DNA from 3 places in the Pseudomonas fluorescens genome. Region 1 is predicted to be linked to each of the others. Evidence: predicted binding sites of a transcription regulator. Region 1 holds the regulator's gene; each other region holds the start of a gene.
The links. The regulator FliA, encoded in region 1, starts transcription of late flagellar genes. The targets are predictions, from matches to a motif close to CTAAAGTTTNNNNNNNNNNNGCCGNTAA.

Region 1 (10,414 bases):
ATTGAACAGTCTGCGCGAACTGATGGAAGTGCAGCTCGGCACGCTGGCCTGGAATCAGCTGCAAGGCAGCCGTCCGGCGCAAGCCAATCTGTATCGTCGTCTGCAACGCATAGGTCTGTCCGGGCCGTTGTCGCGCGATCTGCTGGCGATGATTACTGATATCGAAGAGCCGCGTCAGGCCTGGCGCATGCTGCTTGCGCACCTGGCGCGGATGATTGCCGTACCGGAAGTCGAGCCGCTGGAAGAGGGCGGGGTGATTGCCATGGTCGGCCCGGCCGGCATGGGCAAAACCACCACCCTGGCCAAACTCGCGGCGCGCTACGTGCTCAAGTACGGCGCGCAGAATGTCGCGCTGGTCAGCATGGACAGCTTCCGCATTGGCGCCCAGGAACAACTCAAGACGCTGGGGCGGATTCTCAACGTGCCGGTAACGCACGTCGATCCGGGCCAGTCGCTGGTGCAGGCACTCGACCCGCTGCTGCGCAAACGCGTGGTGCTGATCGATACCGCCGGCCTGCAGGCCAGCGATCCGGCACTGCGCATGCAGCTGGAAAGTCTGGCCGGGCGTGGCATCCGTTCAAAAAATTATCTGGTGCTGGCAACCACCAGCCAGAAACAGGTTCTAACCGCCGCGTACCACAGTTACAAGCGTTGCGGGCTAGCCGGCTGCATCCTGACTAAACTGGATGAGACGGCCAGCCTTGGCGAAGTGTTGAGCCTGGCGATCAGTCATGAACTGCCGGTCGCGTACCTGACCGATGGCCCACGGATTCCGGATGATCTGCATCTGCCGCGCCGTCATCAACTGGTCAGCCGCGCCGTCAGCGTGCAAATGCAGGAAGAACCCAGCGAAGAAGCCATGGCTGACATGTTCGCTGATATCTACCACAGCCCGACCAAGCAGGTTGGCTGAGGTAATGAACCGTTTTTGTACCTACATCGATGGTCTGCCATGCATTGTTCCGGTTGAGAACGCGCAGCCAGTAATGTGGCCTCCGTCTATGCAAGACAAGGTAAAGAAATAACATGGGCAGCATGCATCCCGTACAGGTGATCGCGGTGACCGGCGGCAAAGGTGGCGTCGGCAAGACTAACGTGTCAGTGAACTTGTCTCTGGCGCTGGCAGAGCTTGGCCGTCGGGTCATGCTGCTGGACGCTGACCTGGGGCTGGCGAACGTCGACGTTCTGCTGGGACTGACCCCCAAACGTACTCTGGCCGATGTGATCGAAGGCCGCTGTGAGCTGCGCGACGTGCTGTTGCAGGGCCCCGGCGGGATCCGCATCGTGCCGGCCGCTTCCGGCACCCAAAGCATGGTGCACCTGAGCCCGGCGCAACATGCCGGTCTGATTCAGGCCTTCAGCGACATCGGCGACAACCTCGATGTGCTGGTGATCGACACTGCTGCGGGTATCGGTGACTCGGTAGTCAGTTTTGTCCGCGCCGCGCAGGAAGTGTTGCTGGTGGTCTGCGACGAGCCGACCTCGATCACCGACGCCTACGCGCTGATCAAACTGCTCAACCGCGACTACGGCATGAACCGCTTCCGCGTGCTGGCCAACATGGCGCAGAGCCCGCAGGAAGGGCGCAACCTGTTCGCCAAGTTGACCAAGGTCACGGATCGCTTCCTCGACGTCGCCTTACAATACGTCGGCGCCGTGCCGTACGACGAAAGCGTGCGCAAGGCAGTGCAGAAGCAGCGAGCGGTCTATGAAGCCTTTCCGCGTTCCAAGTGCGCGCTGGCGTTCAAGGCGATCGCGCAGAAGGTCGATACCTGGCCGCTGCCTGCCAACCCGCGCGGCCACCTTGAGTTTTTCGTCGAGCGCCTCGTGCAGCAAACAGCAGGGCCTGTGTTATGACCGCGAGCGGTATGAACTACTACAAGAAGTCGGCACGTGACGCGCAGTACGAGTTGATCGAGCGTTACGCGCCACTGGTCAAGCGCATTGCCTATCACTTGCTGGCGCGCTTGCCGGCGAGTGTGCAGGTTGAAGACCTGATTCAGGCCGGGATGATCGGCCTGCTCGAAGTCTCGACCAAATATGACGCCAGCAAAGGCGCCAGTTTCGAAACGTACGCGGGCATCCGGATCCGCGGCGCGATGCTCGATGAAGTGCGCAAAGGGGATTGGGCACCGCGCTCGGTTCACCGCAATACCCGTATGGTCAGCGATGCCATTCGCTCAATTGAAGCTAAAACCGGCCGTGACGCTAAAGATCACGAGGTTGCGGCCGAACTCCAATTGAGTCTCGACGATTACTACGGGATTTTGAATGACACCCTGGGCAGCCGGCTGTTCAGTTTCGACGATCTGTTGCAGGACGGCGAACACGAAGGGCTGCACGAGGATGGCGCCAGTGCTCATCTTGAGCCGTCACGCGATCTGGAAGATGAACGCTTTCAGGCGGCGCTGGCGGACGCGATTGCCAATTTGCCGGAGCGTGAGCGACTGGTGTTGGCGCTGTACTACGACGAAGAGCTGAACCTCAAGGAGATCGGTGAAGTCCTTGGCGTCAGTGAATCGCGGGTCAGCCAGTTACACAGCCAGTGCGCGGCCCGTTTGCGGGGGCGTTTGGGGGAGTGGCGAGCGCGCTGAAGGCAGTGTGGGGACACTGCGAACGAGGCTGGTGCGGTGAGAACGGCACCGGTCTTGCTCTGTTGTGCTCCAGACAGTCTTCGAGTGCTGCGCCGATTGATTGAAGTGGCGCGTCCAGGTGCTGGGCGCGTTTAAGACTGCTTGGAGGTCGAATTGAACAAAGACATGAAAATCCTCATCGTTGATGACTTCTCAACGATGCGGCGGATCATCAAGAACCTGCTGCGCGATCTCGGGTTCACCAACACCGTCGAGGCCGACGATGGCACTACTGCCATTCCGGTACTCAACAGCGGCAGCATCGACTTTCTGGTAACGGACTGGAACATGCCGGGCATGACCGGTATCGACTTGCTGCGCCACGTGCGTGCCGATGAAAAACTCAAGCATCTGCCGGTGCTGATGGTGACCGCTGAAGCCAAGCGCGAGCAAATCATCGAGGCCGCTCAGGCCGGTGTGAACGGCTACGTGGTCAAACCTTTCACGGCTCAGGCGTTGAAAGACAAAATCGAGAAGATTTTCGAACGCATCGGCTGATGACGCGCGGGGGAGCTATGGAGCATAACGAATCTTCACAGGGCGATTTCGAGTCGACCCTGAAAAAACACGCGGTCGAACTGGTCGAGAGCCTTGAAAAAGGCAGGTTCGGCGACGCTGTGCAACTGATCCATGAGCTCAATCAGACCCGTGACCGCGGCCTGTATCAGGAAGTGGGCAAGCTCACACGCGAACTGCACAGTGCGATCGTCAATTTCCAGATCGATCCGCACATGCCGCAGGCCGAGGAAGTGTCGCAAATCACCGACGCCACCGAACGCCTGGGCTATGTGGTCAAGCTGACCGAAGCCGCGGCCAACCGCACCATGGATCTGGTGGAAAGCGCCACCCCGGTGGTCAATGGCCTGGCTGAAGAAGCCCAGGCGCTGAGCACCGATTGGGGCCGCTTCATGCGTCGTGAAGTCGGAGCTGAAGAGTTCCGCGAACTGGCGCGCCGGGTCGACGGTTTTCTGTCACGCAGCAGCACGGACAACCGTGCGGTGTCGAGCAACCTCAACGACATCCTGCTGGCTCAGGATTACCAGGACCTCACAGGTCAAGTGATCAAGCGCGTGACCCAACTGGTCACCGAAGTCGAAAGCAATTTGCTCAAACTCGTCCTCATGGCCAGTCAGGTTGACCGCTTTGCGGGCATCGAACACGACCGTGCCGCGATGCTTGCAGAAAAAGATCCACAAAAACATCTCTCGCAGGGTGAAGGTCCGCAGATTCATGCCGATAAACGAGAAGACGTTGTGTCCGGTCAGGACGATGTGGACGATTTGTTATCCAGCCTCGGATTCTAGAGTTTTGGAATTTTAGGTTTTTTGGGTTTTTAGACCTGTAGGAGCACCCCATTAATGAGCTTCGGCGCCGATGAAGAGATCCTTCAGGATTTCCTGGTTGAGGCCGGCGAGATTCTTGAGCAACTGTCCGAGCAACTGGTCGAGCTGGAAAGCCGCCCGGATGACGCAGATCTGCTCAACGCAATTTTTCGCGGTTTCCACACTGTAAAAGGGGGCGCCGGCTTCCTTCAGCTCAATGAGCTGGTGGAGTGCTGTCACATCGCCGAAAACGTGTTCGACATCCTGCGCAAGGGTGAGCGGCGCGTTGATGCAGAACTGATGGACGTGGTGCTTGAAGCACTGGACGCGGTGAACAGCATGTTCAGCGAAGTCCGTGAACGTGCACCGATCACTGCTGCAACCCCGGAACTGCTGGCCGCCCTGGCGCGTCTGGCCGAGCCGCAAACGGCCGACGAAGCCCCGGCTTCGCCAGTGGCCGAGATGATCGAAGAGCTGGTCGTCGAAGGCGATTCGAGCGATTCGGGCGACATCACCGATAACGAATTTGAACAGCTGCTGGATTCGCTGAACGCCGTCAAGGCCGAAGCCGAAGCCCCGGCTGCTGCTGCTGCTGCTGCACCTGCGCCGGCTGCCGATGCGGCCGCCAGCGATGAAATCACCGACGCCGAATTCGAGTCGTTGCTCGATCAACTGCACGGCAAAGGCCAGTTCGCGCCAGACGCCGTCGCACCGACTGCGGCTGCTCCGGCGGCACCGGCGGCGGGCGACAGCTCGGACATCACCGACGACGAATTCGAAGCACTGCTCGATCAGTTGCATGGCAAGGGCAACTTTGCCGTGGAAGCGCTGGAATCGGCTATCGCCTCGGCACCGGTTGCGCCTGCCGCACCGGCGGCGGCCGCTGCCGGCAGCGATCTGATCAGCGATCACGAGTTCGAATCGCTGCTCGACGAGCTGCACGGCAAAGGCAAGTTCACCGACGTTGGCGCCGCTGCTGCAGGCACCGCGTCGACTGTGGCCGCGCCTGCCGCCAAGGCTGCTGCCGCTCCGGCCGCTGTGCCTAAGGCTGCGCCCAAGCCTGAGCCGAAAGCCGAAGCGCCAAAACCGGCCGCCGCTGCTGCACCGGCGCCGGCCCGTGCTGCCGCTGCTCCGCCGCCGGAAAAACCGGCGAGCGAAGCCGAGACCACCGTGCGGGTCGATACCGCGCGTCTCGACGAAATCATGAACATGGTCGGCGAGCTGGTGCTGGTGCGTAACCGTCTGGTGCGCCTGGGTCTCAACAGCGGCGACGAAGCCATGTCCAAGGCCGTGTCGAACCTCGACGTGGTCACGGCTGACTTGCAGACCGCGGTGATGAAGACCCGGATGCAGCCGATCAAGAAGGTCTTCGGGCGCTTCCCGCGTCTGGTTCGCGACCTCGCGCGTCAGCTGAAGAAAGAGATCAATCTGGAACTGGTGGGTGAAGAAACCGACCTCGACAAAAACCTTGTCGAGGCCCTGGCCGACCCGTTGGTCCACTTGGTGCGTAACGCTGTCGACCACGGCATCGAATCGCCGGAAGAGCGCGAAGCTTCGGGCAAGGCCCGTGGCGGTCGCGTGGTACTGGCCGCCGAGCAGGAAGGCGATCACATCCTGTTGTCGATCTCCGACGACGGCAAGGGCATGGACCCGAACGTGCTGCGTTCGATCGCAGTAAAACGCGGTGTGATGGACAAGGACGCGGCCGATCGCCTGAGCGATACCGAGTGCTACAACCTGATTTTCGCCCCGGGTTTCTCGACCAAGACCGAGATCTCCGACGTGTCCGGCCGCGGTGTCGGCATGGACGTGGTGAAAACCAAGATTTCCCAGCTCAACGGTTCGATCAACATCTACTCGACCAAGGGCCAGGGCTCGAAGATCGTCATCAAGGTGCCGCTGACGCTGGCGATCATGCCGACCCTGATGGTGATGCTCGGCAATCAGGCGTTTGCGTTCCCGTTGGTCAACGTCAACGAAATCTTCCACCTCGACCTGTCGACCACCAACGTGGTGGATGGCCAGGAAGTGGTGATCGTGCGGGACAAGGCGCTGCCATTGTTCTACCTCAAGCGCTGGCTGGTCAGCTCCGCCGCTCACGAAGAGCAGCGCGAAGGCCATGTGGTGATCCTTTCGGTGGGCACCCAGCGGATCGGCTTCGTCGTCGATCAACTGGTCGGCCAGGAAGAAGTGGTCATCAAGCCATTGGGCAAAATGCTGCAGGGCACTCCGGGCATGTCCGGCGCCACCATCACCGGTGACGGCCGCATCGCGCTGATCCTTGATGTTCCAAGCATGCTCAAGCGTTACGCGACGAAGCGTATTTGAATCCGGGGCAGCGGGGCGACGACGTCCCGCTGCACCTAATGGAGTGTTTATGGCAGTCAAAGTCCTGGTGGTGGACGATTCGGGTTTTTTCCGCCGCCGCGTCTCGGAAATTCTTTCAGCGGATCCGAGCATCCAGGTGGTCGGTACGGCCACCAACGGTAAAGAGGCGATCGATCAGGCCCTGGCCCTCAAGCCGGACGTGATCACCATGGACTACGAGATGCCGATGATGGATGGCATCACGGCGGTGCGGCACATCATGCAGCGCTGCCCGACTCCGGTGTTGATGTTCTCCTCGCTGACGCACGAAGGCGCCCGGGTTACCCTGGATGCGCTGGACGCCGGTGCGGTGGATTTCCTGCCGAAGAATTTCGAAGACATCTCGCGCAACCCCGAGAAGGTCAAGCAACTGCTGTGCGAGAAGGTCCACAGCATCTCGCGCAGCAATCGTCGTTTCAGTGCCTACAGTGCGCCGGCTCCGGCCGCTGCACCGACGCCTGCGCCAGCCCCGGCGGCCTCGAGTTTCAGCAGCCACAGCGCTGCTGCTCCGACGCGTCCGGCGCCGGCTCCAGCACCTGCGCGTGCGCCAGCCGCCAGCGCGTCGTCGCCGGCACCGAAACGCAAAGCCTACAAACTGGTTGCCATCGGGACTTCGACCGGCGGCCCGGTTGCCCTGCAACGGGTGCTGACCCAATTGCCGGCGAACTTCCCGGCGCCGATCGTGCTGATCCAGCACATGCCGGCGGCGTTCACCAAGGCGTTTGCCGAGCGCCTGGACAAGCTGTGCCGCATCAGCGTGAAAGAGGCCGAGGATGGCGACATCCTGCGTCCGGGCCTGGCGCTGCTGGCGCCGGGTGGCAAGCAGATGATGATCGACGGCCGTGGCGCGGTGAAAATCCTGCCGGGCGACGAGCGTCTGAATTACAAGCCGTGCGTGGACATCACCTTCGGTTCCGCAGCCAAGTCCTACGGTGACAAAGTTCTGGCGGTGGTCCTCACCGGCATGGGCGCCGACGGCCGTGAAGGCGCGCGTCTGCTCAAGCAGGGCGGCAGCTCGGTATGGGCGCAAGACGAAGCCAGTTGCGTGATCTACGGCATGCCGATGGCCATCGTCAAAGCCGATCTGGCTGACGCGGTTTACGGCCTGGACGACATCGGCAAGCACATCGTCGAGGCGTGTATCTGATGGATGTTCTAAGCCTTATCGGGATCATCATGGCGTTCGTCGCCATCATCGGCGGCAACTACCTTGAAGGCGGCCACCTCGGCGCGCTGGCCAACGGCCCGGCGGCGCTGATCGTGCTCGGTGGCACCATCGGTGCCGCGCTGTTGCAATCGCCGATGAGCGCCTTCAAGCGCGCCATGCAGATTCTCGCCTGGATCCTGTTTCCACCACGGGTGGATCTGGCCGGCGGCATCGATCGGGTGGTCAACTGGAGCCTTACCGCACGCAAGGAAGGCCTGCTCGGGCTGGAAGGCGTCGCTGATGCCGAGCCGGACAACTACTCGCGCAAGGGCCTGCAACTGCTGGTCGATGGCGCCGAGCCGGAAGCGATCCGCAGCATTCTCGAAGTGGATTTCTACACCCAGGAAGCCCGCGACATCGAGGCTGCCAAAGTTTTCGAAAGCATGGGCGGCTATGCGCCGACCATCGGCATCATCGGTGCGGTGATGGGCCTGATTCATGTGATGGGCAACCTCGCTGATCCGACCCAATTGGGCAGCGGTATTGCCGTGGCATTCGTCGCGACCATCTACGGCGTGGCCAGTGCCAACCTGGTGTTGCTGCCGGTGGCGGCCAAGCTCAAGTCAATCGCGTTGCGGCAGTCGCGTTATCGCGAAATGTTGTTGGAAGGTATTTTGTCGATCGCCGAAGGTGAAAACCCTCGCTCTATCGAGCTGAAGCTTCAGGGCTTCATGGATTGATGGGGGTAATGGACTATGGCTCGCCGCAGGCATCAGGAAGAACACGTTAATCACGAGCGCTGGCTCGTGTCCTACGCGGATTTCATCACGCTGCTGTTCGCGTTCTTCGTGGTGATGTACTCGATCTCGTCGATCAACGAAGGCAAGTACAAGGTCATTTCCGAAGCGCTGATCGGGGTTTTCACTGACTCCGATCGCTCGCTCAAGCCGATCCCGATCGGTGAGGAACGGCCGAAAACCGTGACCCCGGCCAAGCCGCTGGTCAAGGACAGCGAGCAGGTCGATGCCGGTATCGCCGGGGCCAGCGATCCGCTGAAAAGCATTGCCGATGACATCAGTGCCGCGTTCGGCGACTTGATCGCTTCCAACCAGATGACCGTGCGCGGCAACGAGTTGTGGGTCGAGATCGAACTCAATTCCAGCCTGTTGTTCGGCAGTGGCGACGCAATGCCGAGTGATATCGCGTTCAACATCATCGACAAGGTCGCGGCGATCCTCAAACCTTTCGACAACCCGATTCACGTCGAAGGCTTCACCGACGATCAGCCGATCCGCACCGCGCAGTACCCGACCAACTGGGAACTGTCCTCGGCGCGTTCGGCGAGTATCGTGCGGATGCTGGCGATGCAGGGCGTCAACCCCGGGCGTCTGGCCTCGGTGGGTTACGGTGAGTTTCAGCCGGTGGCCAACAACGCCACCGCCGAAGGCCGGGCGAAAAACCGTCGTGTGGTGCTGGTGGTGTCGCGCAACCTCGATGTGCGCCGCAGTCTGACCGGTACCGGTACTGCCAATGCACAACCGGACGCGGCATTGAAGCGCGCTGGCACACAAACTGCACCGTCCCCGGTCAAGACGCCGGGACGCGAGAGTGCCGTCAATTCTCCGTCGCCCGCATTAATACGCTGAGCTATGTCTCGGTCGAGCATCTCGGCCGGGAGGAACGAACCGAATGAGAGTCTGGGCAGTCGCCAATCAAAAGGGTGGTGTCGGTAAAACCACATCTTCCATCGCTTTAGCCGGATTGCTGGCGGAGGCGGGCAAGCGCGTGGTTGTGGTCGATCTCGACCCGCACGGCTCGATGACCAGCTATTTCGGCTACGACCCCGACAGCCTGGAACACAGCAACTACGACCTGTTTTTGCACAAGGGCAGCGTGCCGCAAGGCTTGCCCGGGCAGTTGCTGCTGTCGACCAGCGACGAACGCATTTCCCTGTTGCCGTCGAGTACCGCACTGGCCACCCTCGAGCGCCAGTCGCCGGGGCAGAGTGGCCTGGGCCTGGTGATCGCCAAGAGTCTGGCGCAGCTGTGGCAGGACTTCGATTACGCGATCATCGACAGCCCGCCGTTGCTCGGCGTGCTGATGGTCAACGCTCTGGCCGCGAGCCAGCAACTGGTGATCCCGGTGCAGACCGAGCACCTGGCCGTCAAAGGTCTGGAGCGCATGGTCAACACCCTGGCGATGATCAACCGCTCGCGCAAACAGGCGCTGCCGTTCAGCATCGTGCCGACCCTGTTCGACCGCCGCACCCAAGCATCGCTGGGCACCTTGCGCGTGCTGCGTGACAAATTCCCCGAAGAGATCTGGCAGGGTTACATCCCGGTCGATACCCGTCTGCGCGACGCCAGCCGGGCCGGGGTCACGCCTTCGCAGTTCGACGGCAAGAGTCGTGGCGTGCTGGCGTACCGCGCGCTGCTCAAGCATCTGCTGGCGCAACAACTTGTTCCGCAGGTGGCCTGAGATGACCGTGTTCCGATCACGCATGCCTGAATTGCACAAATCCTGTGGGAGCGAGCCTGCTCGCGAAGCTGGCGACGCGGTTTCCCTGTCAGGCGCTGTTGACCGATGAACCGCCCAATCAAGCTGACATCGCGTCCGCAACTGGCGTTGCAGTCCTATCTGGACAGCTTGCTGCAGGAAATCCCTGACGAGTTGCCGCCAGTGGAAGTGCCGGTCGAGGCGCCGGTCGAGGTGGTCGAAAGTGCTGCGGCGCTGGATGAATTCCAGGCTGCGGTACTGGAAGAGCAGGCGCGTGATGCGCAGAAAACCACCAAACCTGCCGCCCCGGTTGCCGCGCCTGCCGCCGCACCGATCGCCAAGGCGCCAGTGGCGTTGATCGAAGAAGCCGAGCCGCCACGCGCGCCGGTTTCGACACTCGCACCGCTGCTGCAAACCCAATTGCTGAAAACCGCGCCGGAACCGGTCGT
Region 2 (10,414 bases), 2.0 Mb from region 1:
ACACCATGGCAAAACCCAGCATCACCACCGCACCGAAAACGATGCCGACCCGGCCGGACATCCGCGCATCGCTCAGTTGCCCGGCGCCGTAGTGCTGGCCGACGCGCATGGTGATCGCGTAGGACATCCCCGCCGGCACCATGAACGCCACCGAAACGATCTGCAGAGCGATCTGGTGTGCGCCGAGTTGCGTGCTGCCCATGGTGCCCATGCACAGCGCCGCGAAGGCAAACAGGCCGACTTCCACCGCGTAGGTACCGCCAATCGGCAGGCCGAGGCGCCACAGTTCTTTCAGGTACTGACGATTTGGTCGTGACAGGCCGGCGCGCAATGGGTAGGCGTCGTAGGCCGGGTGCCGGCGAATGTGCCAGGCGAGGGCCAGCGCCATGCAGTTGGCAACGATTGCCGTGACCAGACCGATGCCGGTCAACCCCAGTTTCGGCAGGCCGAACATGCCGGTGATCAGTGCGTAATTGAGCAGGAAGTTGGCCACGGTGCCGCCGAGGCTGATGACCATCACCGGGGTCGCCCGGCCGATCGCACTGGTGAAACCGCGCAGGGCCATGAAGCTCAGGTAGCCGGGCAGGGCGAAGGGCAGGGCGATGAGGAATTGCCCGGCGGCATGGACGTTGGTTTCGGTCTGGCCGAACAGCAGCAACACCGGTTTCAGATTCCACAACAGCAACCCGGCGCCGAGCGCCATCAGCCACGCCAGCCACAGCCCAGCCTGGGTCAGGCGTGCCGCGCCGATGATGTCGCCGGCGCCCTGACGGATCGCCACCAGCGTGCCGACCGCTGCAATCACGCCGATGCAGAAAATCGACACGAACGAGTAACTCGCCGCGCCCAGTCCGCCGCCGGCCAGGGCTTCGGGGCTGAGGCGCGCCATCATCAGGGTGTCGGTCAGCACCATCAACATGTGCGCCAACTGTGAAGCGATCAACGGCCCTGCCAGCCGCAGGATGGCCCAGAGTTCGGTACGCACAGGATGCTGCATGGTCATCACCACCCATCAATCAGAGGGAACAAGAGACCGTCGATTCTCGGCGCTTGGCAGGGTTTGCACAAAAGGATAAAAAGGATGGGTGGCATGATTAAAACTCATCATGAGTAAACCTCGCCGGGGTGGCCGGATGCCGCTAAAGGAGCTTTGTGTATGTCCCGTCGTCTTCCTCCCTTGTATGCCCTGCGCGCATTCGAAGCGGCGGCGCGGCATAGCTCGTTCACCCGGGCGGCCGAGGAATTGTCGATCACCCAGAGTGCAGTCAGCCGGCACATCAAGACGCTGGAAGAACATTTCGCCTGCAAGCTGTTTCATCGCAGTGGGCGCAACCTGCAACTGACGGAGTCGGCGCGGCTGCTGTTGCCCGGCATTCGCGATGGTTTTGCGGCGCTGGAGCGCGCCTGCAACACCTTGCGCGCCGAAGACGACATTCTGCGCATGAAAGCGCCGTCGACCCTGACCATGCGCTGGCTGCTGGCCCGGCTCAGCCGTTTTCGTCACTTACAGCCCGGCAACGAAGTGCAACTGACCAGTGCCTGGATGGACGTGGATTCGGTGGACTTCAACAACGAGCCGTTCGACTGCGCGGTGCTGCTGAGCGATGGGCACTTCCCGCCGGACTGGGAGGCCAGCCTGCTGTTTCCCGAGGAATTGATTCCTGTCGGCGCGCCGAACCTGCTGAATGACCAGCCGTGGGATGTGGCGCGGCTGGCCTCCACGGAGTTGCTGCATCCGACCCCGGATCGGCGTGACTGGCGCAGTTGGCTGGAGCACATGGGCCTGTCCGATCAGGTGTCGCTCAAGGGTGGGCAGGTGTTCGATACCCTCGAACTTGGGATGATCGCCGCGGCGCGAGGCTACGGGGTGTCGATGGGCGATCTGCTGATGGTCGCCGAAGATGTGGCGCAAGGAAGACTGAGCCTGCCATGGCCGACCGCGGTCGCCAGCGGACTGAATTATTACCTGGTGTGGCCAAAAACCCGTCCGGGAGGTGAACGTTTGCGCCGTCTCAGCGACTTCCTGCAAGGCGAAGTGCGAGCCATGGCGTTGCCGGTGGTCAAGCGCTTGAGCTGAAACGTTAGAGCCGCCACAATGCCGGCCTTGTGCCATAACCCTGCTGTTCGCTCAAGTATTCGGCTTTACCGCCGAATACGTGCATGTGGAACCCTCGTGCAGGTATCCACGATTCACCCCCATTAGAAAATTATCCGAGCTGCGATCAAGGAGGATCGGCAAGTTCGGCCAGGAGCTGTCCATGTCTCAACCTCGCGCTCGGATCGCCTCGCAGCTGGGCCTCGCGCTCGCCGTGATACTGGCGATCGTCATCAGCGGCAGTACGGTGTTCGCCCTGCGTTCGCTGGATTCCGCCAACCTCGCCACCCGTGAAGAGCACCTCGCCAGTGAGGCGCGGCTGCTGGCCGACCAGTTGAGCACTTTCCACGGCACGCTGCGCGAAAGCACCCAGCGCCTGAGCGGGCTGTTCGAGAAACGCTTCAGCGCGGGCCTGAGCATTCACCCGGATGAACCGGTGAACGTCGCCGGCACCCAGACCCCGGGCCTGCACTTGGGCAGCGAAGTGTTGAACAACAACTTCAAGGAAGTCGACGAGTTCAAGCAGATGACCGCCGGCGTTGCCACGCTGTTCGTGCGTAGCGGCGAAGACTTCGTGCGGGTCAGCACCTCGCTGACCAAACAGGACGGCACGCGCGCTATCGGCACTCTGCTCGATCACGCACACCCGGCCTACGCGAAGTTGATGGCGGGTCAGGGTTACGTCGGCCGCGCGCTGCTGTTCGATCGTTCCTACATGACCCAATACACCCCGGTGCGCGATGGCAGCGGCAAAGTGATTGCGGTGTTGTTCGTTGGTTTTGATTACACCGATGCGCAGAACGCCCAGTTCGACAACCTCAAGCGCTTCCGCATCGGCCAGACCGGTTCGCTGGCGCTGCTGGATGAGCAGAACAAATGGTTGGTGGCCCCGGCGGGCGTCCAGGCATTGGATCAGGCGGTTACGGTGATTGGCGCTCTGGCCAAGACCCCTGGCAAAGGTCAGTTCTGGGGCGACAAGAACGAAGACTTCTACAGCGTTTCGGTGCCATTTGACGGTGGGCCGTGGGCGGTAGTGGCGAGCATGCCGAAAGCCGAGATTCGCGCGGTGACCTGGAGCGTCGGCACCCAACTGGCGATCGGCAGTTTGCTCGCGATGCTGCTGGCGGTCGGTTCGGTGGTCTGGCTGCTGCGCAGCAAACTGGCACCGCTGAGTGATCTGGTGCGTCAGGCCGAAGCGCTGGGCGCAGGTGATCTGAGCGTGCGCCTGAACGTGTCGAGCAACGACGAGATCGGACAGTTGTCCCGTGCGTTCAACCAGATGAGCCAGGCGCTGTCGACGATGGTCGAACACATCCGCCGCTCCTCGGAAGAGGTCAACAGCCGCGCCCAGGCATTGTCCGGTTTGTCCGGTGGTGCCTACGAAGGCATGGAGCAGCAGTCCGGCGAAATCACCAGCATGGCCGGCGCAGTTGAAGAGTTCAGCGCCACCTCGCTGAACATTGCCGACAACATGGGTGCCACCCAGCGTCTGGCCCAGGAAAACGCTCAGCAGACGCAGATCGGTCGTACTTCCATGGACGAGGCCTCTTCCTCGCTGGAGCAAATCGCTGGCGCGCTGAACACCACGGCTACCGTGATCAACACCCTTGGCCAGCGTTCCCAGGAAATCGGCGGCATTGTCAGTGTGATCACCTCGATTGCCGAACAGACCAACCTGCTGGCGCTCAACGCGGCCATCGAAGCGGCCCGTGCCGGTGAACAGGGCCGTGGTTTTGCCGTGGTCGCCGATGAGGTGCGTAACCTGGCGTCGCGCACCCGTCAGGCCACTGATGAAATCTCCGGGATGATTCACAGCATCCAGCAGGAAACCGGCAATGCCATCAGCACCATGGAACAGGGCAACCTGCTGATGCAGGAAGGACTGTCGCGCAACGCCAACGTGGCGTCGGCGCTGGCGCGGATCGATGAGCAGAGCCGTTCGGCAGGGCAGCAGTTCGCCGCGATTACCACCGCGACCCAGGAGCAGAGCAGCACGGCTACTTTGCTCAGCAGTAACCTGCAGAGCATTGCGCTGGCCAACAGTGAGCAGCGTGAGGTGGTGTCGAACCTCGCGGTCACCGCCAAAGAGCTTGAAAAGCTGGCGGCGGATTTGCGTTCCGAGGTTGATCGCTTCCGTTGATACAGCCTTGATATAGCTTTCGCGAGCAGGCTCGCTCCCACAGTTTCCGGGGTAGCTCATAAATCGTTTGAGCACCCGAATACTCTGTGGGAGCGAGCCTGCTCGCGAATGCAACGCCGCCGATCCATGGCAAATCATCCTATATGTCTCTCATCTTTTCTTGCTGAAACGTTTCCGCAGCGCTATAAAAATGGCACAACTCCAATAAAGGCTGCTGCCATGACCCCGTTCAAACTCGCCGTTGCATTCGGCGCACTCTCTGCTGCTTCCCACGCCATGGCCTGGGATTACGTACTCCTCGATACCAACAAGCCCGCGCAAAACTGGAGCATTACCAGTGAGCAACTCGGGTTGAAAACCGACAAGCCTTTCTCCGTGAGTCTGCGAACCTTGCACGGCGGACGACAGGAAGGTGTCAGCATCGTCGATATCGATAACGGCACGATGAAACTCTCGGTGGTGCCGACCCGCGGCATGAATGTCCTGCAGGCGTCGGTTGGTAACGTGCGCATGGGTTGGGATTCGCCGGTCAAGGAAGTGGTCAACCCGGCCTTCATCGAACTCAATGGACGCGGTGGCCTGGGCTGGCTGGAAGGCTTCAATGAGTTGGTGACCCGCTGCGGTTACGAATGGGTCGGCCATCCCGGTATGGACAATGGCGAGTTGCTGACCCTGCACGGCCGCGCCGCGAACATTCCGGCCAGCACTGTCACGCTGCACATCGATGAAAAACCACCCTACGCCATCAGTCTGCGCGGTGAACTGAAGGAACAGGCGTTCAAGAAAGTCGACTTCTCGGTCGTCACTGAGCTGGTCACCGAGCCGGGCAGCGTGCGCTTTGCCCTCAACGATACGCTGACCAACAACGGCGATTATCCGAAGGAATACCAGGCGCTGTATCACAGTAACTTCAGTACACCGTTCCTTGAGCAGGGCGCGCGGTTCGCGGCGCCGGTGAAACAGGTCTCGCCGTTCAACGACAAGGCCAAAGCCGAGTTGGCGGACTGGCAGACTTATCGCGGTCCAACCAAGGACTACGACGAAACCGTCTATAACGTCGTGCCCTACGCCGACGCAAAAGGCGAAACCCTGACTGTTTTGCACAACAAGGCTGGCAGCCTCGGTGTCTCTGTTGGCTTCAATACACAGCAGCTGCCAGTGTTTTCCCTGTGGAAAAATACCGATACCCAAGGGCAGGGCTATGTCACTGGGCTTGAGCCGGGCACCAGCTTTTCCTACAACCGCCGCTATCAGCGTCCGCTGAATCTGGTGCCGACCATTGCGCCAAAGGCCAGCCAACAGTTTCAGATCAGCTACAGCCTGCTGGCAGACAAAGGCGCTGTGGATAACGCCTTGAAGCGCGTGAGCGAAATCCAGGCCGGGCGTGAAACCGAAGTGCGACAGGCGCCGCTGGTGGATCTGACCGAGCATTAAGGCGTCGCCGGCCGGTATTGCAGCGCCTCGGCCAGATGCTCACGGCTGATTGCATCGACTTGCTCAAGGTCTGCCAGGGTTCTGGCGACCTTGAGCAAACGATGGGCTGAGCGCAGTGACAAGGTCAGCCGTTCGCAGGCTGACTCCAGCCATTTCTCATCGGCTGTGGATAACTGGCAGTGCCGCTTCAGGCCTGGCAGATCGAGGAACGCATTGGCACAACGCTGACGCTTTTGCTGGCGTTCGCGTGCCTCGGCCACCACGGCTGCCGCACTGGCGCTGTCCTCGCCTGGCTTCACTGCCGGATTCAACGCCGTCGCTTCCCGCGCCACCGTCAGGTGCAGATCGATCCGATCCAGCAACGGCCCCGATAGCTTGTTGCGGTAGCGCTGCACCATGTCCGGTGTACAAGAGCACTTGCCGCTCGGCTCGCCAAGATATCCACAGGGGCAAGGATTCATTGCCGCCACCAACTGGAAACGCGCGGGAAAGCGTACGCGATCCTTGGCTCGGGCAATCACGATATGCCCGGATTCCAGCGGCTCGCGCAGCACCTCCAGCACCTTGCGATCAAATTCCGGAAGCTCGTCGAGAAACAGCACACCGTGGTGGGCGAGGGTGATCTCGCCGGGTTGCGGTTTCGAGCTGCCACCGACCAGCGCCGGCCCCGATGCAGAATGGTGCGGTTGACGGAATGGTCGCTGCGGCCAATGGGTCAGTGGCACGCCGCTGGCGACCGATTGAATCGCCGCCACTTCCAGCGCCTCGCATTCGGAGAGTGGCGGCAGCAGGCCCGGCAAGCGACTTGCCAACAAGGTCTTGCCGGTCCCCGGCGGCCCGCTGAACAACAGGTTGTGTGCGCCCGCCGCCGCGATCAGCAGCGCCCGTTTCGCGGCCATCTGTCCTTGCACCTCATTGAGGTCGGGATAAGGTTTCGCCGCATGGATCAGCCCGTCCGAGACATAAGGCTCGACCGGCGTATGCCCGTTGAAATGCGCCACTGCCTCCAGCAGATGATCCACCGCAAACACCTTCAAACCCGAAGCAAGGCACGCTTCCTCGGCATTCGCCCGCGGCACCACCAGTGCCCGCCCGGCCTTGCGCGCCGCCAGTGCCGCCGGCAACACCCCGCGTACCGGCCGCACAGCGCCGGACAACGCCAGTTCACCAAGGCATTCCACATCATCCAGCGTCAGACACGGCACCTGCACACTCGCCGACAGAATCCCCAGGGCAATCGCCATATCAAAGCGCCCGCCATCCTTGGGCAAGTCCGCCGGCGCCAGATTCAAGGTGATCCGCCGCGCCGGAAACTGCAGCCCGGAATTGATGATCGCGCTGCGCACGCGATCCTTGCTCTCCTTTACCGCCGCTTCAGGCAGGCCGACCATGGTCAGCGAGGGCAGACCGTTGGCGAGATGGACTTCGACGGTGACAGCGGGAGCATCCACGCCAACCTGGGCGCGGCTGTGGACGATGGAGAGGGACATGGTCGTTCCTTGAGCTGAATCGGGGACCGCTTCCTGCGGGTTTTTGAAGGGTAGTTGGGGAAGGGCGATCAGGCGGGGGCGAACTTTCACTGGATGTTGCGGGAAAGCGGTCAACCAATTTCGAGGCGAAAAAAAACCGCCTTGAGGAGACGGTTTTCAGTTTGCAGGCTTCGGTGAGGCCAAGGCCTGCGTATCCTTTGCGGACACACTCACGTGCGATCAGGTTATGCATGTTTGCTCATTGGCGCAAGTATCAGATGGGCTTGAAAGGGGGGCAACGGTCCCGTTGATAGCGCCTCATAACGACTTGATACAAGTTGTTTAAATCGCTTTCTAAGGGCTGTCATAAAGTCCGCAATGACGATGCCCACTCATGGGGTATTCGCGAAGTGTGGCCGGGAGCGCAAAGACTTCATGTTCCTCGACACGGTGTGAGACCCGTGCCGGTGCTGTATTTGAGGAACCCACACCCGGCCGCCTTGGCGGACATACTCACGTGTAGTCCCGAAGGTGTTCGTACGCCGGAAAGTGCATCGGAGGTTTGGCCCCACGCAAGGAGGGCCAAAGTATGTCTAAGTTTCTTAAACATATGTGGCGCCTCGTCAGAATCGCGCTATGGGCTTTTCGCCTGTACGAGTTTCTGCGAGACCGTTGGAATAATTCGTTGTAGAGGATTGATCTGACGGAAACCGCTCCTGCCTCGGCAGGAGCGGTTTAATTTCTTTCGCAAACTTCAAGGCACTTTGGCTCAGGGTCTGCAGACTTACTCGGCCGGCGGCGTCAGCTTGGCTTCCATCTCGGCGACTTTGGCCTCAAGGCTTTCGAGGCGAGCACGGGTACGCGCCAATACAACCATCTGACTATCAAACTCTTCACGGCTCACCAAATCGAGTTTGCTGAACGCACTCTGCAGCAGCATCTTGAACTGGCTTTCGATTTCGGCTTTCGGCAGCGGGGTGTCGCCGCTGAACAGGCGGGAGGCGGTGCCGCTCAGGGCGTCGAGGAAGTCTTTGGGCGCGAGCATGGAATGTGTCCTGTAAACAGTGGCGGGCAGTGTATCACGCAGTGTCTATAGTCATTGACGCAGGCACGGATGCACGCTTTTCGCGCAAGCGGACGGACGGCAACGCACCGTTGTTGTGCGTAACCGTCGGGGCTTTTTTGCGCGGGCGCCTGTGGCAGCGGCCAAGGGCTTGAAATCAGAGGAATTTGGCGAGATGGCAAGCTTTCTGCTTAGTCGGTAGTGACCCATGCACTGATGCAGTCGCTGTGACGAATGCAGTGCGGCAGGCGGGACGGGGAGTTTCGCCGGCAGCGGTTAGCTGGCGTCAGTCGGGCAGGTAAGGCCGACGATGCGTTACAAAGCCAGGCACTGCGCTTAGACTTGAGTCGGGTTTGTTTTCCTGGGGCAAGTCCACCAATTCGGGAGAGAGTTTCATGAAGCTAGTCACTGCCATCATCAAGCCGTTCAAGTTGGACGACGTGCGCGAGTCGCTGTCCGAAATCGGCGTGCAGGGCATTACCGTTACTGAAGTCAAAGGCTTCGGCCGGCAGAAGGGTCACACCGAGCTGTATCGCGGCGCGGAGTATGTGGTCGATTTTCTGCCCAAGGTGAAAATCGACGTTGCTATCGACGACAAGGATCTGGATCGGGTTATCGAGGCGATAACCAAGGCTGCCAACACCGGCAAGATCGGTGACGGCAAGATCTTCGTGGTCAATCTGGAACAGGCGATCCGCATCCGTACCGGCGAAACCGATACCGACGCGATCTAAACGCCGCCACAAACCCAACGCCCCAGGAGAAAACAATATGACTCTGCGTAAATTCGCAGGGCTAGGCGCCCTGTTGTCCATCGTAATGCCCGGCCTGGCTATGGCGGCAGATCCGGTGGCGCCTCCTGTCCTCAATTCCGGCGACACCGCCTGGATGCTGACCTCCACAGCCCTCGTGCTGTTCATGACCATTCCGGGCCTCGCGCTGTTCTACGGCGGCATGGTGCGGTCGAAAAACATTCTTTCGGTGATGATGCAGTGCTTCGCCATTACCGGCCTGGTCACCATCCTGTGGTTCCTTTATGGCTACAGCATGGCGTTCGACACCACCGGGATGGAAGCCAACGTCGTCAACCTGAACTCCTTCGTCGGCAGCTTTGCCAAGGCCTTCCTCGCGGGCGTCACGCCTGCCAGCATTACCGGCCCGGCAGCGCTGTTCCCTGAAGCAGTGTTCGTCACTTATCAAATGACCTTCGCCATCATCACCCCGGCGCTGATCGTCGGTGCCTTCGCCGAGCGCATGAAGTTCTCCGCGATGCTGGTGTTCATGGGCGTCTGGTTCACGCTGGTCTATGCGCCGATCGCGCACATGGTCTGGAGCGGTCCGGGTTCGCTGCTGGGCGACTGGGGCGTGCTCGATTTCGCGGGCGGCACCGTGGTCCACATCAACGCCGGTATCGCCGGTCTGGTGGCGTGCCTGGTGCTGGGCAAGCGCAAAGGCTTCCCGACCACCCCGATGGCACCGCACAACCTTGGTTACACCCTGATGGGCGCGGCCATGCTGTGGGTCGGCTGGTTCGGCTTCAACGCCGGTTCCGCCGCGGCCGCCAACGGCACTGCCGGCATGGCGATGCTGGTGACTCAGATCGCGACCGCTGCCGCTGCACTGGGCTGGATGTTCGCCGAGTGGATCACCCACGGCAAACCTAGCGCACTGGGCATTGCCTCGGGTGTGGTTGCAGGTCTGGTGGCAATCACGCCGGCAGCCGGTACCGTGGGCCCGATGGGCTCGCTGATCATCGGTCTGGCGGCCGGTGTGGTGTGCTTCTTCTGCGCGACCACGCTGAAACGCAAACTCGGTTACGACGACTCCCTGGATGCCTTCGGCGTGCACGGTATCGGCGGTATCCTTGGCGCGATCCTCACCGGCGTGTTCGCCGCGCCGGCCATGGGCGGCTTCGGCACCGTGACCGACATCGCTTCGCAAGTGTGGATTCAGTGCAAAGGCGTCGGCTTCACGGTGATCTACACCGCGATCGTCACCTTCATCATCCTCAAGGTACTGGACGTGGTCATGGGCCTGCGTGCCACCGAGGAAGAAGAGGCAGTGGGTCTGGACCTGGCACAACACAACGAACGCGGCTACAACCTGTAAGTACGCGCATCGAAAAAACTTGCCCGGCTTGCCGGGCATTTTTTTGTCTGGAATTTGTCATTCAGGTAGTGGCTGAAAGGATTTTTCGTACGGCTTTGGTCGTG
Region 3 (10,414 bases), 410 kb from region 1:
ACTGGACACCCTGTTCGGACGTATCACCAAAATCGTGGACTGTCGGGTGGGTCTTGAGGCTGTCGAAGACGACCCGTATAGCTTCGCCCTGCGTGTGCCGGCGCCGTTACCGGAAGACCTCGACCAGGCGAAAACCGTGGTGGTCAGGGTTGACGGGCGACGACTGCAAGGCACGGTGCGCCGTACCGAACGGCTGGATGATGAAAGCCTGAAACTGCAAGTGGAGCCTGATTAGGCTCCACTTTTTTTGCGCGCGGTTATTTGGGGTGGGCGCAATGGCAGCCTTTGCTTGAACACTCTTCACCGCCCTTGTGGTGGTGAGCGCAGGCTTCACAGCAATAGTGTTTGCCGTGTACGGCGTAAGAGTGGTCGCCTTCTTTGATGGTGCATTTGCAGTTGGGGCAGTCGCATTTTCTATCGGGCATGGGGGCAGACTCCTTTTTGGGTGGTTGTCTGGGCTTTTGGGATAAGCCGTAAATACCAGTGTAGGAGCTGACGAAGGCTCGGGCCGCGTTCGGACGATCTTTTGATCTGGGTTTTTTGGGGGGATTGGGTGTATATCCGTTGCTGCGGTAACGGCCTCCTATGGTTTCGCTCTTACAGCGAGTCACCTTTTCCAAACGCCGAAAAGGTAACCCAAAAGGCTTTGCCCCGGCGTACGGCACTTCGCTTAGGCTCAGTGTTCCCTCGCTACGGTGTCCATCCGGGGGCATCGCCTCCGGTTTGCTTCGCTGCACCTCCTCTCGATGTATGCGGCTTCGCCGCATGGCGCTGCGCGCCTAACCCCCGGATGGACACCTCCGCTCGGCCTGCCGAAGGGGCAAAAAATCAAAAGCAAAAGCCACATCAAAAGCCAGATCAAGAGCCCCTCCCCCTAGCCCTCTCCCGGAGGGAGAGGGAACTGATCGCGGTGTTTGGGAGAGGTGCGCCGACGTGAAACACCCAGTCGAACTCAGGTTCTGAAAGGCTCAAAAATCGGCTCCCTCTCCCTCGGGAGAGGGCTGGGGTGAGGGGTAGATCCAACACAGAACACAAGCCGACCGCATGCTTTTCCACCACTCAACAGGATGAGCGCAAGCTCGGCTGCAGCTTTTGATCTTGATCCACGGGCGACGTCGGAAGGCTGAGTGGAGGGATTCATCCGGGGGTGGGAGCGCAGCGACCGTTTGGCGCAGCCAAACACAGCGAGAGGAGGTGCAGCGAAGCAAACCGTAGGCGCTGCGCCCGGATGAAGCCCGGAGCGAAGGGACCCCGAGCCCCAGCGAGCGGGCCGAACGTAGGAGCAAGCGTTTTTTTGCTTACTTTTTTTAGGCGTTTGTAAAAAAAGTGAGTCGCCGTAAGGGCGAAACCCTAAGTGGCCGTTACCGCAGCAACGGATATACACCCAATCTCAATCAGAACGACGAATACTGCTCCGATACATAAAAACCAAAGCCAACCCCAGACACACCATCGCCAACACCCGCGAGGATGAAAGCTCGATCGCCGGATTCCCCAGCCAGCCAAAATTATCGATCAACATCCCCATCCCAAGTTGGCCAACAATCACCGCAACAGTCGCCACCGCAGTCCCCACAACAGGCACCGCGCCAACCATGACCATCATGTAAACCACGCCAAACAGCGCCCCGCAGACCTGCCACTTCGGCACATCGAGCAAACTCACCGCATGCGCCGGTTCAAAAAACACGATCAACAACCCGGTGACCACAGCCCCGACGAAAAACGTCAGCAAACTGCTGCGCAACACCCCGACGCTTTCACCAAGGCGCCCATTGATCGCCGCCTGCACACTCAACACCGCGCCAGCCAACACCACCACCGCCAACAAAATAACCAGACTCATATTCTCAACCCCGCGCAATCAGAACCAGTGCCACCACAATCAACCCCAACGCCAGCCAGCGCTCGGCATTGACCTTCTTGCGCGTCGCGCCGAACCAGCCGAAATGGTCAATCAGCACACTATTGCCGACCTGCCCGGACAAAATCGCGATCATCGTCATCGCAATCCCGATATGCGGCGTCGCCAGGGTCAGCACCACCACGTACATCGGCCCCAGAAACCCGCCGATCAATTGCCAACGCGGCAGATCAGTCAGCGCCGGGCCTTTCTGCGGGCCGGCGAACAACAGCAGCAAAAACAGAATCGCCGAACCCACGCCGAAGATGCTCAAGGTCGCCCACAGATGCCCGACCTGCTCCCCCAGCGGCCCCAGTAATCCGGCCTCCACCGACAGGCCCATGCCGGCCAGAATCACCAGCGGCAGCAACAACAGGCGCAACCACGACCGGGTCGCCGGCGCCGGCACACTCACTTCATCCAATGTCTGCATCATCCAAAACCCACGCAAGTAAACGATGGCGCGGATTATCGGCTGGCGTATCTGTGCGATAAATGGGAGCATCCTGACAACACTTTTGCGCAACTCGCACAGCAGGACGATTAATGCACGGGCTTAACGAACTGGGCTTCAAGGCACTCAGGCTGTTTGTGGCGGTGCTCGACCACGGCCGTTTTTCCGAAGTCGCCCGGCGCGAGGGCGTGGCGCCCTCTTCAATTTCACGGCAGATCCAGTTGATGGAGCAGGCGCTGAACCAGCAATTGCTCTACCGCCACACCCGCGCCGTGACGCCGACCGAGGCCGGGCGCATGCTCGGCCACCATGCGCGGCTGGTGCTGGTGCAACTGGAAGAGGCCGAGCAGGCGTTGCAGGAGCAGCAAAGCGAACCCACCGGGCTGGTGCGGATCAACGCGCCGGTGGTGTTCGGCCAACGGCATCTGACGCCGTGGCTCGGTCAGTTGTGCGCGCGCTATCCGAAGCTGCAACTGGACATCCAGCAGACCGACCATTACGTCGACCCGTTGCAGGAAGGCGCCGACCTGCTGTTCCGCATCGGCCCGCTGCACGACTCGAGCATGCAGGCGCGGATTCTGGCGCCGCACCGCTTTCAGGTCGCGGCCAGCCCGGCTTACCTGAAGCGTCACGGCACGCCGCAGCATCCCGACGAACTCGCGCAACACCAGTGCCTGGCCTACAAAGGTGCGACCGGTCAGCAACGCTGGTTTTTCCGTCAGGATCAGGACGACTGGACGCCTTACTCGGTCAAAGGCCCGATCACTGGCAACCACGCCGACACCCTCACCCAGGCCGCCGAACAAGGCTTGGGGCTGGTGATGTTTCCGTCCTGGTTGATTGGTGAAGCGGTGCGCGAAGGCACGCTGGTGCCGGTGTTGCGCGAGTATCAGGTGTCGAACAGCCTGGAGCCGCAGCAGATCGCAGTGCTGTGGCCGGGGAGTCGAAGGTTGTCGGTGAAGGTGCGGACGGTGATTGATTTCTTTGTTGAGTGCTTCGGCGAAGTGCCGTACTGGGACAGACCTTGAAGCTGAAAATCAAAAGCCCCTCACCCTAGCCCTCTCCCAGAGGGAGAGGGGACTGATCGGGGGATAGTCAAGAGATACGCTGACATGAGCGATCGGCTTTGAATCCATAATCGACTGGTTTTTTCAGGTCGATGTATGACGCGAGACGCTGCGGTCGGTTCCCTCTCCCCCCGGGAGAGGGCTAGGTTGAGGGCCCGCTTGAGGATTCACACAATTATCAGATGCGGAACTGGCCCACCAGCTTGCCCAATCGCTGGCCAAGTTCGGCCAGGCTGCGCGAAGTCTGCGCGCCCAACTGGGTCTCATCCGCCACGCTGTCCACCGCCACCGCGATCTGATGCACGCTGCGGTTGATCTCTTCGGCCACCGCGGTTTGTTCCTCGGCTGCGCTGGCGATCTGCGCGTTCATCGAGTTGATCGTCGCGATCAGGTCAGCCATGGCATCCAGCGACGCCCCGGCCTGATTGGCCTGCGCCGAAGTGCCATCGCCCGCTTCACTGGAACGGCGCATCGCCTCGACCGCCGACTGCGTGCCGGCCTGCAGGCGATCGATCATGCCCTGAATTTCCTGAGTGCTGATCTGCGTGCGGCTGGCCAGTGCCCGCACTTCGTCCGCCACCACTGCAAAGCCGCGCCCGGCCTCCCCGGCGCGCGCCGCTTCAATCGCCGCGTTCAGTGCCAGCAGATTGGTCTGCTCGGCAATCGAACGAATCACCCCGAGCACGCCGACAATCGACGACACGTCCTGCTGCAGGCTGTCGAGCGACACGCCGCTGCTGCGAATGTCATCCACCAGCGCATGAATCTGCTTGATGCTGCCGGCCACCACGCGTTTGGCGCTCTGGCCTTCTTCATCAGTCTGTTGCGCGGCGACCGCGGCGTTCTGCGCGCTCTTGGCGACTTCCTGGGCGGCGGCGGACATCTCGTTGATCGCCGTGGCGACCTGATCGGTTTCGTGGCGCTGACGCTCCATCGCCTGATCGGAACGCTGGGCCTGATCCGACACCTGGGTCACCAGGCCGGTGAGTTGCGTGGTCATCTCGGTGATCTGCCGCACCAGGCCGTGAATCTTGTCGACGAAGCGGTTGAACGAGCCGGCCAGTTCGCCGAGTTCGTCCTGGCTGGTGATGTTCAACCGGCGCGTGAGATCGCCCTCGCCCGCCGCGATGTCGTCGAGGTTGGCTTTCATCAGGTTCAACGGCCGCAGAATGGTGTTGGCCAACAGCATCCCCGCGATGGCAATCACCAGCAACACCACCACCGCCACGCCGACGATACTGAGGATCACGCCTTGCATGCGCTCCTGCACTTGCGCCTCGACCACCGCCACTTGCGCTTCAATGCCGTCGAGGTTGACCGAGGTACCGACCGCCATATCCCACTTCGCCAGGTACTCGGTGTAGCCGAGTTTCGGCACCAGCACGCTGGCATTGCCCGGCAGCGGTGAGTTGTATTGCAGATAGTGGGTGCCGTCCTTCGCCACTTTCACCAGGCCGAGGTTGACGTAGACGCCATTCGGATCGCGGTTGTCCTTGAAGCTTTTGCCCACGCCTTCGGGGTCGTTGGCCTTGAACAGGCGCACGGTCTCGGAGTCGTAGCCGAAGAAGTAGCCGTCCTTGCCGTAGCGGATGCCCGACAGCAGCTTGATCGCCTGCGCCCGCGCCGCGTTGTCACCGGGGGCGGCTGCGTCGTACAGCGGTTTGATCGTGGTCATGGCCACGGCGACGTAACTTTGCAGGGTGGCCTTGGCATCGGCGAGCAAGCGCTCGCGGGTCTGTTCGACCTCGGTGTGCGCCTGCTGCTGGAGGATGAATAGCGTGGTCAGGCTGATGACCAGCGCAAAGAGCAGCACCGGCAGGACGGCAAGGGACAGGACTTTGGCCTTGAGACTCAAGCGCATGGGGGGGCTCACTCTTTTGGTTTTATTGGCGTGGTTAAAGGCGTTAACGGCACGCGAAAGCAAAAGTTGAGCGGGGGTTCACCGCATTCCTCTGTGGGAGCGGGCTTGCTCGCGAAGGCGTCGTGTCAGTCAACATTTATGTTTCTGATACACCGCTTTCGCGAGCAAGCCCGCTCCCACAGAGGATTGGCGGGTTTAGAGGACCATCGCGGCCACCCAACCGAACGCCAGCAGCGGCAGGTTGTAGTGCAGGAAGGTCGGGACCACGGTGTCCCAGATGTGGTGATGCTGGCCATCGACATTCAGACCGGAGGTCGGGCCCAGCGTCGAGTCCGAGGCCGGCGAGCCGGTGTCGCCCAGCGCCCCGGCGGTGCCGACGATGCACACGATGGCCATCGGGCTGAAGCCCAGCTGCACGCACAGCGGCACGAAAATCGCCGCCAGAATCGGCACCGTGGAGAACGACGAGCCGATACCGATGGTCACCATCAGGCCCACCAGCAGCATCAACAGCGCGCCGATCGCCTGACTGTGATCGATCCACGCCGCCGCGCTTTCGACCAGCGAGCGCACTTCGCCGGTGGCCTTGAGCACTTCGGCGAAACCCGAGGCGGAGATCATGATGAAGCCGATCATCGCCATCATCTTCATGCCTTCGGTGAACAGGTCGTCAGTCTCACGCCATTTGACGATGCCCGACGCCGAGAAGATCAGGAACCCGGCCAGTGCGCCGATAATCATCGAGTCCAGCAGCAACTGAATGATGAACGCGGCGGCAATCGCCAGACCGGCTATGGCGATGGTCTTCGGGTTGTACGCCACGCTGACTTGCTCGACTTGTTCGATCTTCTGCAGATCGTAAACGCGCTTCTTGCGATAGCTGAAAAACACCGCCAGCAACAGGCCGAAGACCATGCCCAGCGCCGGAATCGCCATGGCGTGCATGACGTTGATCTGGCTGATATCGACCCCGGCCTTGCTGACGTTGGCCAGCAGGATCTGGTTGAGGAAAATGTTGCCGAACCCCACCGGGAACACCATGTACGGGGTGATCAGGCCGAAGGTCATGACGCAGGCGATCAACCGGCGATCCAGCTGCAACTTGGTCAGCACATATAACAGTGGCGGCACCAGCAGCGGAATGAACGCAATGTGGATCGGCAGGATGTTCTGCGAGGCAATCGCCACCACCCACAGCAGACCGATCAGCAGCCACTTGACGCTGCCGCCGCCGGTCGAATGCTGGCGGTCAACCATCGCCAGGGCCTTGTCGGCCAGCGCATGGGCCAGGCCGGACTTGGCAATCGCCACGGCGAAAGCGCCGAGCAATGCGTAGGACAACGCCACCGTCGCCCCGCCACCCAGGCCGCTGTTGAACGCCTTGAGCGTGGCGTCGATGCCCAGACCACCGGTCAGGCCACCAACCAGCGCACCGACGATCAGGGCGATCACCACGTGCACACGGGACAGGCTGAGGATCAGCATGACGCCGACCGCAGCAATCACTGCATTCATTTCACTACCTCAAAAACACTGCGATGAAATCATCACCGCCAGACAGGATGAGTCCGCCAACGGTTAACCGGCGGATTTGCAAAGAGGGTCTTATTAGAAGGGCGCGCACTGTGCCGCAGAGTGGCGGCGGTGTCAAAGCGAGCGGCTGAACTGAAATGTAACGGGCAATGGAGAACCCTGCGGTAAGGAGATCAATGTAACGGGCAATGGAGAACCGTGTGGCGAGGGGATTTATCCCCGATCGGCTGCGCAGCAGTCGCCAAACCTGACTATGCAATTTCTCTGAACGATTGTGAGGGCGGCTTCGCCCCCCCATCGGGGATAAATCCCCTCACCACAGGTATCTGATCGCCAGCATGCGGCAATTGGTCATATTGCGCTTGAACAATAAAGAAAGCCGAAACGCGGCCGTTACAGTGCAAAGTCTCAGATATTTATCGAATAAGGACGTCTCCATGTCGCTCAGACAACTTTCCATTCAATGGAAAATCACCCTGCTCGCCGGCCTGTGCCTGGCGGGCATCGTGACCCTGCTGGTGGGTCTTTCGCTGTATCGCATGGAGCACAGCTCCGAGCTGGTGAAGGCTTCGAGCATGGAGATGCTGACCGAGTCGGCCCAGGCGCGCATTGAGTCGCAGGGTGAGGTGCAGGCTGCCGGCATTCGCCAGCAGTTCATGGATGCCTATCAGTACGGCCACGGCTTCTCGCGTCAGGTGCTGTTCCTGCGTGAACAGGCCGAGAAGCGCTTCCTCGACGCCTTCGATCTGCGCGAAGACATGACCCGTCAGGTCAAGTCCGCGCTGCAAGCCAACCCGGATCTGCTCGGTCTGTCGCTGGTGTTCGAAGCCAATGCGCTGGACGGCAAAGATGAGCTGTTCGCCGGTCAGGCCGAGCTGGGCAGCAACGACAAGGGCCGCTTCGCCCTGTACTGGTCGCAGCCGACTCCCGGCAAAGTCACCTCGATGGCCCTGCCGGAAAGCGACATGGCCGACACCAGCACCGGCCCCAGCGGTCAGGCGGCCAACGCCTGGTTCACCTGTCCGCGCACCACGCTCAAGCCATGCGTGATCGAACCGTACTTCTATGTGATCGACGGCCAGAACGTGCTGATGACCAGCATCGTCTTCCCGCTGATGGTCAACGGCAAAGTCATCGCCTCGCTGTCGGTGGACATCAATCTCAACAGCCTGCAGGCGATCAGCCAGGGCGCGAGCAAAAAGCTCTACGACGGCCAGACCGCCGTGAGCATCATCAGCCCCACCGGCCTGCTCGCCGGCTACAGCCCGGACGCCAGCAAACTGAACAAGCGCCTGGATGCCGTGGATACCGTCAGCGGCGCTGAACTGCTGCGTCAACTCGCCGCCAGCAGCAGCGTCAGCAGCCTGCACAGCAACGGCCAGTTGAAAGTGCTGTCGCCGTTCCAGCCGATCCCCGGCGGCCCGTCGTGGGGCGTGTTGCTCGACGTGCCGGAAAAGGTGCTGGTCAGCCGCGCCGAAGCGCTCAAGCAGCAACTGGATGCGAGCAACAACTCCGGCACCCTGATCGAGCTGAGCCTCGGCGTGCTGGCGGCATTGGTCGGCCTGCTGCTGGTGTGGCTGATGGCGCGCAGCGTGACCAAACCGATCCTCGGCGTGGCCCACATGCTCGAAGACATTGCCAGTGGCGAAGGTGATCTGACCCGGCGTCTGGCGTATGACAAGAAAGATGAACTCGGTCAACTGGCCGGCTGGTTCAACAAGTTCCTCGACAAGTTGCAGCCGATCATCGCCGAGGTGAAGCACTCGGTGCAGGATGCGCGCAACACCGCCGACCAGTCTTCGGCTATCGCCACCCAGACCAGCGCCGGCATGGAGCAGCAATACCGTCAGGTCGATCAGGTCGCCACCGCCTCCCACGAAATGAGCGCCACCGCGCAGGACGTCGCACGCAGCGCCGCGCAAGCCGCCGAAGCCGCCAAGGACGCCGACCGCGCCACCCGTCAGGGCCTGACCGTGATCGACCGCACCACCGCGAGCATCGACACCCTCGCCGCCGACATGAGCGCGGCGATGGTTCAGGTCGAAGGCCTGGCTGCCAACAGCGAGAAGATCGGCACCGTGCTGGAAACCATCCGCGCCATCGCCGAACAGACCAACCTGTTGGCGCTCAACGCGGCGATCGAAGCAGCGCGTGCCGGTGAAGCCGGGCGTGGTTTTGCCGTGGTCGCCGACGAAGTGCGCAACCTCGCCCGTCGCACCCAAGAGTCGGTGGAAGAAACCCGTCAGGTCATCGAGCAATTGCAGACCGGTACCCAGGATGTGGTCGGGTCGATGGGCAACAGCCATCGTCAGGCGCAGGGCAATGTCGAACAGGTCGGGCAAGCGGTGACCGCACTGCGCCAGATCGGCGACGCGGTGACAGTGATCAGCGACATGAACCTGCAGATCGCCAGCGCGGCGGAAGAACAGAGCGCGGTGGCCGAGGAGATCAACAACAACGTCGCGACCATTCGTGACGTGACCGAATCGCTGTCCGGACAGGCCAATGAGTCGGCGCGGGTGAGCCAGTCGCTGAACAGCCTGGCGAATCAACAGCAGAGTCTGATGGATCAGTTCCGGGTCTGAAAACCATCACCGTCCCTGTAGGAGTGAGCCTGCTCGCGATAGCGGTTTGTCAGACACATTGATTTCGAATGTATCGGCGCAATCGCGAGCAGGCTCACTCCTACAGTTCTTTGGCAGGCAGGGGTTAGCGTTTAGGCAACTCGATCACCACCTTCAACCCGCCCCACTCACTCTCGCCCAGCACCAGCAACCCGCCCCACGTCTCGACGATATCACGCACAATTCCCAGCCCCAGGCCATGCCCGTCAGTCTGCTCGTCGAGCCGCGTGCCACGACTGAACACCTGAGTGCGTTGCTCCTCAGGAATCCCTGGCCCGTCATCTTCAACGCTCAGGGCGTAGCCATCTGTTCTTTCGATCACACTCAGACGCACCTCGGCGTCCGCCCATTTGCAGGCGTTGTCCAGCAAGTTGCCGAGCAGTTCCAGCAAGTCCTCGCGGTCCCACGGCAGTTGCAGCCCCGGCGGCGCGACGTAACTCAACGCCAGATGCTCGCCGTGGATCATGTTCAGCGTTGCCAGCAATCCCGGCAGTTCCGCGTCACAATCAAACAGCGCGCCGGGCAGCGCATCACCTGACAACCGCGCGCGATTAAGCTCGCGATTGAGCCGCTGTTGCACCTGCTCCAACTGTTCCTTGAGGATCTTGCGCAGCTCCGGGTGGGCATCGAGTTTTTCGCTCGACGCCAGACTCAAAAGCACCGCCAACGGCGTCTTCAGCGCATGTCCCAGATTGCCCAGCGCATTGCGTGAACGCTTGAGGCTGTCCTCGGTGTGCGCCAGCAGATGGTTGATCTGCGCCACCAGCGGCTCCAGCTCGACCGGCACCTGATCGTCCAGTTGCGAGCGCTGGCCCTGCTGCAACTGGGCGATCTGCTCGCGCGCCCGTTCCAGCGGCTTCAACGCGCGGCGCACCGTCAGCCGTTGCAGCAGCAGAATCAGCAGCAAACCGGCCAGGCCCAGCCCGAGGCCGATCTGGCGCATGCGCTGGAAACTCTCGCGCACCGGGGTGT

Region 2: the regulator FliA is predicted to act here: its motif matches at 2,128-2,155, upstream of E4T63_RS27395 (methyl-accepting chemotaxis protein).
Region 3: the regulator FliA is predicted to act here: its motif matches at 5,329-5,356, upstream of E4T63_RS09805 (methyl-accepting chemotaxis protein).

Annotation. Positions count from the first base shown of each region.
Region 1 covers NZ_CP038438.1:1,769,006-1,779,419, forward strand. The annotation lists gene flhF (flagellar biosynthesis protein FlhF) at 1-913, shown strand, start outside; gene fleN (flagellar synthesis regulator FleN) at 1,027-1,857, shown strand; gene fliA (RNA polymerase sigma factor FliA) at 1,854-2,594, shown strand; gene E4T63_RS08045 (chemotaxis response regulator CheY) at 2,760-3,131, shown strand; gene E4T63_RS08050 (protein phosphatase CheZ) at 3,149-3,937, shown strand; gene E4T63_RS08055 (chemotaxis protein CheA) at 3,992-6,283, shown strand; gene E4T63_RS08060 (protein-glutamate methylesterase/protein-glutamine glutaminase) at 6,333-7,469, shown strand; gene E4T63_RS08065 (flagellar motor protein) at 7,469-8,209, shown strand; gene motD (flagellar motor protein MotD) at 8,225-9,115, shown strand; gene E4T63_RS08075 (ParA family protein) at 9,159-9,947, shown strand; gene E4T63_RS08080 (CheW domain-containing protein) at 10,053-10,414, shown strand, end outside.
Region 2 covers NZ_CP038438.1:5,897,257-5,907,670, reverse strand. The annotation lists gene E4T63_RS27405 (NorM family multidrug efflux MATE transporter) at 1-997, opposite strand, end outside; gene E4T63_RS27400 (LysR substrate-binding domain-containing protein) at 1,157-2,077, shown strand; gene E4T63_RS27395 (methyl-accepting chemotaxis protein) at 2,259-4,235, shown strand; gene E4T63_RS27390 (aldose 1-epimerase family protein) at 4,455-5,669, shown strand; gene E4T63_RS27385 (YifB family Mg chelatase-like AAA ATPase) at 5,666-7,159, opposite strand; gene E4T63_RS27380 (accessory factor UbiK family protein) at 7,923-8,183, opposite strand; gene glnK (P-II family nitrogen regulator) at 8,597-8,935, shown strand; gene E4T63_RS27370 (ammonium transporter) at 8,973-10,310, shown strand.
Region 3 covers NZ_CP038438.1:2,182,824-2,193,237, reverse strand. The annotation lists gene E4T63_RS09830 (hypothetical protein) at 1-235, shown strand, start outside; gene E4T63_RS09825 (metallothionein) at 258-425, opposite strand; gene E4T63_RS09820 (DMT family transporter) at 1,391-1,846, opposite strand; gene E4T63_RS09815 (DMT family transporter) at 1,851-2,336, opposite strand; gene E4T63_RS09810 (LysR family transcriptional regulator) at 2,450-3,385, shown strand; gene E4T63_RS09805 (methyl-accepting chemotaxis protein) at 3,603-5,285, opposite strand; gene E4T63_RS09800 (Na+/H+ antiporter family protein) at 5,481-6,800, opposite strand; partial or broken gene E4T63_RS28930 (cache domain-containing protein) at 7,157-8,497, shown strand; gene E4T63_RS28925 (methyl-accepting chemotaxis protein) at 8,648-9,403, shown strand; gene E4T63_RS09785 (sensor histidine kinase) at 9,528-10,414, opposite strand, start outside.